Kutzneria chonburiensis: one gene and its partner. The protein of the gene in region 2 interacts with the protein of the main gene of each other region in a pairwise test. Links are inferred from orthologs where the notes say so. Each region holds a gene or a part of one and is shown on either strand. Other genes may lie near its edges.

Evidence for each region.
Region 1: the proteins of M3Q35_RS00515 (region 2) and grpE interact in binary tests that used the Escherichia coli proteins (3 or more experiments, as listed by UniProt). The link is inferred for Kutzneria chonburiensis from one-to-one orthologs.

The regions. Positions count from the first base shown.
Region 1 is NZ_CP097263.1:7,223,551-7,226,549, forward strand. It holds grpE (nucleotide exchange factor GrpE), read right to left. Parts: upstream 1,799-2,999; coding sequence 1,202-1,798; downstream 1-1,201. Other genes in the region: dnaJ (molecular chaperone DnaJ), read right to left, coding at 1-1,174; dnaK (molecular chaperone DnaK), read right to left, coding at 1,795-2,999. UniProt on the Escherichia coli protein: Participates actively in the response to hyperosmotic and heat shock by preventing the aggregation of stress-denatured proteins, in association with DnaK and GrpE. It is the nucleotide exchange factor for DnaK and may function as a thermosensor.
Region 2 is NZ_CP097263.1:92,742-97,934, reverse strand. Bases 1,005-3,901 are described here. They hold M3Q35_RS00515 (Nramp family divalent metal transporter), read right to left. Parts: upstream 3,148-3,901; coding sequence 1,861-3,147; downstream 1,005-1,860. Other genes in these bases: M3Q35_RS00510 (FDLD family class I lanthipeptide), read left to right, coding at 3,316-3,459; M3Q35_RS00520 (tachylectin-related carbohydrate-binding protein), read left to right, coding at 1,005-1,497. Outside these bases: more of M3Q35_RS00520, read left to right, coding at 1-1,004; M3Q35_RS00500 (lantibiotic dehydratase), read left to right, coding at 4,337-5,193. UniProt on the Escherichia coli protein: H(+)-stimulated, divalent metal cation uptake system. Involved in manganese and iron uptake. Can also transport cadmium, cobalt, zinc and to a lesser extent nickel and copper. Involved in response to reactive oxygen.

The sequences.
Region 1 (2,999 bases), 7.1 Mb from region 2 along the record:
TCTCACCCTTTCCCAGCAGCGCGTCCAACTCCGCCCGCGGGTCGTGGTCGGCGGTGGCCTCGGCGTACGCCTTCAGCGCCTCCTCGGCCTTGCCGTCCAACCGCGACGGCACCGCCACCTGCAGCGTGACCAGCAGGTCTCCCGTGCGGCCGTCCCTGCGCTCGATGCCCTTGCCGCGCACCCGCAGGATGCGGCCGCTGGCCGTGCCCGGGTGCACCTTCACGTTGACGCTCGAGTCCAGCGTCGGCACCGTCAGTGTGGTGCCCAGCGCCAGCTCGGGGAAGGTCACCGGGACCGTCACCGTGAGATCGTCACCGGATCGTCCGAACACCGCGTGCGGCGTGACGTGCACGCGGACGAACAGGTCGCCGCTGGGTCCGCCGTTGCGTCCGGGCTCGCCCTGGCCGGCCAGCCGGATCCGCTGACCGTCGTCGACACCGGCCGGAATCCGCACGGTCAGCGTGCGCACCTTGGTGCTCACGCCCTCGCCGGCGCACTCCGGGCACGGGTCGTCGATGATCTTGCCGGTGCCCCGGCAGTCGCGGCACGGCTCGCTGAACGCGAACGCGCCCTGGCTCCGGCTGACCAGCCCGGCGCCCTTGCAGGTCGGACAGGTGCGCGGCGTGGTGCCCGGCTTGGCCCCCGACCCGTGGCAGGTGCCGCAGGTCGACGGGCTGGACAGCCGCAGCGGCACCGTCGCGCCGCGGACCGCCTCCACGAAGTCGATCCGCACGTCGGTCTCGACGTCGTCGCCGCGCTTGGCCCGCGTCGCCGACGCCGCTCCCGCGCCTCGCCCGCCCCGGCCGAACAGGCCGCCGAGCAGGTCGCCGAGGCCACCCTGCCCACCGCCGGCCTGCGCCCCGCCGAACAGGTCGCCAAGGTCGAACGAGCTCGTGCCGCCGCCGAAGCCGCCACCGCCGGGCCGGAACCCGCCGGAGCCGAACAGCCGCCGGGCCTCGTCGTACTGCTTGCGCTTCTCCGCGTCCGACAGCACGCCGTAGGCCTGCGAGACCGACTTGAAGCGGGCCTCGGCCTTGGCGTCACCGGGGTTGGCGTCGGGGTGCAGCTCCCGGGCCAGCTTCCGGTACGCCTTCTTGATCTCGTCGGCCGTGGCGTCGGAGGAGACGCCCAGGTCGCCGTAGAAATCCTTGTCGATCCAATCCCGTGCGCTCACCGGGCGTCCCTCCCTCCTGCGTGGTACTTACTCAGCGTTCGCCGGCTCATGGTCGGTGACCGCGACCAGCGCCGGCCGCAGCAGGCGCTCGCCGAACCGGTAGCCGCGCCGGAGCACGGCCGTCACGGTCGGGCCGGTCACCTCGGCCGAGGTGTTGTGCTGCACCGCCTCGTGCACCGAGGGGTCGAACTCCTCGCCCTCGTGGCCGAACGGCTCGAGGCCGCTGGCCTGGAGCACCGCCACCAGCTTGTCGCTGACCGACTTGAACGCGCCGGTCAGGTCGCCGTGCGCGGCGGCCCGCTCCACGTCGTCCAGCACGCCGAGCAGCTCGTTGACGATCTGCCCCTTGGCGGCCGTCGCGTTGACCTCGCGGTCCCGCTCCACCCGCTTGCGGTAGTTGGCGTACTCGGCCTGGAGTCGCTGGAGGTCGGCGGTCCGCTCGTCCAGCTGCGCCTTGAACTCCGCGGCCGGGTCGGGCACGGCGTCCTCGGCGGCGTGCCGGCCGGCGAGACCCTCGGTCTCGTCGGCCAGCTCGCCCGGCTCCACGTCGCGAAGCTGGCCCGTCTCCGGGTCGATCCGTCGGCGGTCGTTCACGACCACCGGCTGCTCCTGCTCGTCGCTCACTTCTTCGGGTCCTCGTCCACGATCTCGGCGTCAACCACGTCATCGGCCTGCGGGCCGGCCTGCGCACCCGGCGCGTCGCCGGCCGGAGCGCCCTCGGCGCCCGGCGCGTTGGCGTACAGCGCGGAGCCCAGCGCCTGGGACTCGGTGGCCAGCTTCTCCACCGCGGACTTGATCGCCCCGAGGTCGGTGCCCTTGAGCGCCTCCTGGGCCTCGACGATGGCCGCCTGCACCTTCTCCTTGGTGTCGGCCGGCAGCTTCTCGTCGTTGTCCTTGATGAACTTCTCGGTGCTGTAGACCAAGGTCTCCGCCTGGTTGCGGGTCTCGGCCTCCTCGCGGCGGCGCTTGTCCTCCTCCGCGTGCTCCTCGGCGTCCTTGATCATGCGGTCGATGTCGTCCTTGGGCAGCGCCGAGCCGCCGGTGATCGTCATCGACTGCTCCTTGCCCGTGCCCAGGTCCTTGGCCTGCACGTGCACGATGCCGTTGGCGTCGATGTCGAAGGTGACCTCGATCTGCGGCACGCCGCGCGGGGCCGGCGGCAGGCCGGTCAGCTCGAACATGCCGAGCTTCTTGTTCTGCGCCGCGATCTCGCGCTCGCCCTGGAACACCTGGATCTGCACGGACGGCTGGTTGTCGTCGGCCGTGGTGAAGATCTCGGAGCGCTTGGTCGGGATCGTGGTGTTGCGCTCGATCAGCTTGGTCATGATGCCGCCCTTGGTCTCGATACCGAGGGACAGCGGGGTGACGTCGAGCAGCAGGACGTCCTTGACCTCGCCCTTCAGCACACCGGCCTGCAACGCGGCGCCGACCGCCACGACCTCGTCCGGGTTCACGCCCTTGTTCGGCTCGCGGCCGCCGGTCAGCTCCTTGACCAGCTCGGTCACGGCCGGCATGCGGGTGGAGCCGCCGACCAGCACGACGTGGTCGATGTCGGCGATCTTGACGCCGGCGTCCTTGATCACGTGGTTGAACGGAGCCCGGCAGCGGTCGAGCAGGTCGGAGGTGATCCGCTGGAACTCGGCGCGGGACAGCGTCTCGTCCAGGAACAGCGGGTTCTTGTCGCTGTCCACGGTGATGTAGGGCAGGTTGATGCTGGCGGTGGACGAGGAGGACAGCTCGATCTTGGCCTTCTCGGCGGCCTCACGGATCCGCTGGAGCGCCATCTTGTCCTTGGTCAGGTCGATGCCGCTGCTGGTCTTGAACT
Region 2 (5,193 bases):
CACGTCAACCACTACGACGCGGCCGCCGGCAAGCTCGTCGAGCACGTGATCGACACCAACTGGGGCAACTACAACCTCATCATCGCCGGCGGACCCGGCGTCCTCTACGCCCGCGACCCCAACGTCAACGGCGGCGAGCTCTACCGCTACCAATACGACGCCAACTCACAACGCTGGCTGCAACGCAAACGCGACCTCGGCATCGGCTGGAACATCTACAGCGGCATCTTCTCCGCCGGCGGCGACACCCTGTACGGACACACCAACGACCCGCGCGGCGAACTGTACTGGTACCACTTCAACAACGACACCGGCCTCTGGGCCGGCCGCAACTACATCGGCTTCGGCTGGGACCCGAGCTGGCTGGTCACCTCGATCTCCAACACGTGCTCCAGCACCATGACGCTGCCGCCCAAGCCGCCCGTCACGCTGACCGGCGCGGTCGCGGCCACATTGCTGCCCAACACAAACGGCCGCCTCGAGTACTACTACGTCGGTAAGGACGGCTCCGTCGTCACAGTCGACCAGAGCGACGTCGCCGACGGCAGTACCGCTCAGTTCGGCGTGCTGGCCACCTCGGGCACCTTCACCGGACGGATTGCGGCCGCCCTCAACGACAACGGCGGCGCGCAGGTCCTCGCGCTCGGCACCGACAGCGAGATCCGCGGCGCAGTACAGCCCGCCATCGCCGGCAACTGGTCGACGCTATCCCCGGCCGGCGGCTACTTCCCGGTCGAGCCGGCGATCGTGCGCAAGCCCGACAACACACTGGTCGCGTTCGGCCTCGATGCCCAGGGCGGCCTCTGGTACCGACCGCAGCTCGCCAAGAACGGCGACCTCACCTCGTGGCAGAGTCTGGGTAGCACGGGCATGAAGAACACGCTCACCGCCGTCGCCCAGGGCAGCACGATCCGACTGTTCACCCTGAACGCCAACAACCGGCTCAGCACGGCCACCGTCACCGGTACCACGCTGAGCTCATGGACCGAGCTGACCGGCCTCGCCTCCGGTGTGTCGGGCTCGGCCGTCCCGTCCGTGGTGATCCGCGCCGACGGCACCGCCCAGGTGTTCGCGCTCGACTCCAGCGACATGAGCGTGCGGACCATCAAACAGAACACCGACCTCAGCTGGCCCACCACCTGGACGACCATCCCCGGTCTCACTGCCGCCGGCGCCCCCTCGGCATTGGCCACCAACACCGGCACCGTAGAGGTGGTCGTCAAGGGCAACGACGGCCTCGTCTACAACACCGGCCAACTCGCCCCGGCCAACCCCGCCTTCCGCTCCTGGACGGTCGTCGACCCGATGAACAACGCAGGGTCCGACCCGTCGGCCGCTCAGCTCAGCACCGGGGTCTGGGCGATCGTCTTCCGCGACACCGAAGACCGCGTGTACCTGTACCACACCGTCCCATCCGGCTCCCTCGCCGCCAGAGCAGCCGCGGACTCACCCTCTCCGACATTCGTGGGCGGACTGCTGCCGGTACAGAGGCACTGACCGCTGGTGGTCGGGCTCGGATGGCCGAGCCCGACCACCAGACAGTTTCAGAAGCGGAGCACGGGCACCCCACAACCAGGTCCCCTGATCAGGTGTCGGCCATCACCGCATCGAGCAGTTCGGGTTCTTACCACCCGCTGAGCACAGATCTGGGCCGTACTTGCACTGCTCGATGACTCGGCCGCCGAGCCGAGACGATCTTCGCCGTTGAATGCACGATCGTCGAGGCACCTCAGGTCGAGATGTCCCTCGATCCCGATGGAGCCGCGCCCAGCATCACGCCAGCACACGCCCTGCGCGGCGCCAGCACCACAAGTCCGATCTGAGATTGTGAACAACCAGCTCCGGTCGAGGTGGTGCAACTCAATCGAAGAACTGCAGTGTCAGCAATGCCGCGTTGAGCGAAATGATCGTCACCGCGATGCCCACCATGGTTGCGGTGACCCAGCGACGGTTCGCGAAGGCGCCCATCACCCGCGGATCGCGGCTGATCGCGATCAGGGGTATGAGCGCGAACGGAATACCGAAGCTCAGTGCGACCTGGCTGACGTTGAGCACGTCCGTTGTGTTCAGGCCGGCCGCCAGCACCAGGAGCGACGGCAGCATGGTGACCGTACGGCGTACCACGAGCCGAACCCGCATCCGCACGAAACCGGCCATGACGATCTGCCCGGCGAGCGTCCCGACCGACGATGACGACACGCCCGAGGCCAACAACGCGACCGAGAAGGCCAACGTGGCCCCTCCGCCCGCCACCTGACCGAGTCGGCCGTGCGCGTCCGCGATCGTCACCACACCGGCGTTTCCCGTGCCGTCGAACAGCTTCGCGGCGACCGTGAGCATCGTCAGGTTGATGATCCCGGCCAACCCCAGCGCGATGACCACATCCCAACGCACCGAGCGCAGTGCCTGACGGCGTTGCTCGGGGCCATCGGCATCGACCCGCCGGCTGGTCAGCCCGGAGTGCACGTAGATCACGTGTGGCATGACGGTCGCACCGATGATGCCCACGGCCACGAACACCGCGCCACCCGACGGCAGGACGGGCAGCAAGCCCGTGACCGTCGAGGCCGGGCTCGGACCGACACACAGCAGTTCGTACGCGAATCCACAGGCCACGATCAGCAACATTGCCGCGACGGCCCGCTCGAACGGCCGGTGCCCGCGCGCCTGGAGGCCGAGGACGATGAAGGCGACCACACCGGTGATCGCACCCGCGGGCAGCATGGGCACGCCGAACAGCAGATTCAACCCGAGGGCGGCTCCGAGGAACTCGGCCAGATCGGTGGCCATCGCGACAGCTTCGGCCTGCGACCACAGCACCCAGCGCACCGGCAGGGAATAGCGGCCCGCACACAACTCGGGCAGCGACCGGCCGGTGACGATGCCCACCTTCGCCGACAAGAACTGCACCGGCATCGCCATCAGGTTCGCCAGCAGGACCACCCACACCAGGTGGTAGCCGAACTCGGCGCCGGCGGTGATGTTGGTCGAGTAGTTTCCCGGATCGACGTACGCGACAGCGGCCACGAACGCCGGCCCGAGCATCGCCAGCGTCCCACGAATCCGACCCCGTGCGGTTACCGAGGCGATCGGGGCGGCGGCGTGCGGGATTTTCTTTTCCGCAGCCATTTCCGGCGTGATACCCATGGACTCGCAAGCTCGATTCTTGTCGGATCTGAACACAGGCCTGCTTGATGCGTTCACCCTAGATCTCCGCACAGGAATCGGGAACCCCGCATGAGTGCGACTTGAGCGTCGCTATAACTCTTTCGACGACCATGGTGTACGCCGAGAACTGTGCGAAAGGAGCGAGAAATGCCAACACAGAACGCGCTCGTCGAGGATTTCGATCTGGATCTGCAGATCGAGGAGTCCTCTCTCACCTCGGAGCTGCCGGTCAGGTCGGCCACCGTGGCGACGGCCACCCCGACCTGCCCGATCACTCACTGCGAGTGCTGACCGACGTCGCTGAGGCCCCCTTCCGCGGGGGCCCTCAGCCCTCAGCACCGTTCCGCCACGCGGACCTCGCTCTGCTCCGGATCGCGGCCCGGCCGAAGAACACAACGGCTGTTCTGCCGGGTTCCTACGAAGACCGGATCAAGGCCCTGGCGACGGATGACCAACTGATGGCGGCGGTCAAGCATGCCAGTCCCTCCTTGGCCCGCACCGTGGACGACGTCGTCCGGGGCCGGCCGGTCAAGGCGAAATCCGTGCGCCGGGCCGCCCTTGCCCTGACGAAGTACCAGCTGCGCATGACCACGCGGGCGACGCCGTTCGGGCTGTTCGCCGGGGTCGCCGTGACGCGTTTCGACGACGGCCGGCCGATCCGGCCGGGCCGGGCGCACCGGCCGGTCAGCCGCCCTGACGCCGACTGGCTGGGTGCCGTGCTCGACACGGTCCGCGCCGATCCGGCGATACTGGCCAGGTCCCGACTGGTGGCGAACCCGGTCCACCTCGTGCGCGGTGGCCGGCTCGTACTGCCGGACCGGTACGCGGACGGCGGCGCCTGCCGGAAGCAGGTGTCGATCAAATTTTCCGCACCCGTCCGCTCAGTGTTGGCGGCAACCGCGACGCCGATCAGCTGGGACGACCTGATCGGCCTGTTCCGCGCCAAGCAGGAGAGTTACGCGAAGCTCGTCCGACAGCTCGTCGAGGCGGGCGCGCTGCTGACCGACCTCGATCCGCCGCCGGACTGCACCGATCCGCTCGGTTATCTGCACCGCCACCCCGCGTCGACGGCGCACCCCTGTTCGCCGAGCTGGCCCGGACCTGTCCGGACCCGCACGGGAGGCGCGCGATCCACGACAGCGCCAACGTCGTCCAGACCGACCTCCGGATGGACGTCGAGGGCGCGGTGCCGACGGAAGTGGGACGAGAGGCCGAACGCGCGGCGGATGTGTTGCGGCGACTGGGAACCACTGTCGCGCCACCGTGGCATACCGCCTACCACACCCGGTTCCTCGAACGGTACGGCACTGGGCAGGTGGTGCCGGTCCTCGATCTGCTCAACCCGGATCGTGGCCTCGGACTGCCGCGCGACGATGACAGCGCCGAGGCCAGGCCCCGGCGTGGGGACCGGCTGCTCGGCGAGCTCCTGGTGAGCGCGGTTCGGGACCGGCGCGCGGAGGTTGTTCTGGACGCCGCGCTGATCGAGGCACTCGCCAACGGCGCGCCCGAGCCGCCGGCCTCCATGGAGCTCTGCGTCGAGCTGCTGACCCGGGACTGGGACAGCTTGAACGCCAACGACTTCCTCCTCGCCATCGGCGAGTACCCGGGGCTGTCGGCGGTGGGGACCAGCGTGGGCCGGTTCGCGCACCTGTTTCCCGAGCACCGAGAGGAATTGCACCGGCTCGTCCGCACGGGCGTGCCCACGGAACGAGCGGCTCAGCTGGCTTTCCGAACCCGGGTGCCGCGGTCGGCGAATGTCACCTCGGTCCCGCAGTGGCTACCACGTCGCATCCCGATCGGCTGCGGGCCGGCGACCACCCCGGCCACCGACCTGGCCCTGGCCGATCTCGCGGTGGGGGCCACTACCGAACGTCTCTTCCTCCTGGACGCGAGCGGGACTCCGGTGGCGCCGGTTTCCTATTCGGCGCTGAACCCGCGCAGCGGGCACGTCCCGCCGACCGCGCGGTTCCTGCTCGAACTGGGCGAACTGGACACACCACGATGCCGTCCGTGGAACTGGGGCAC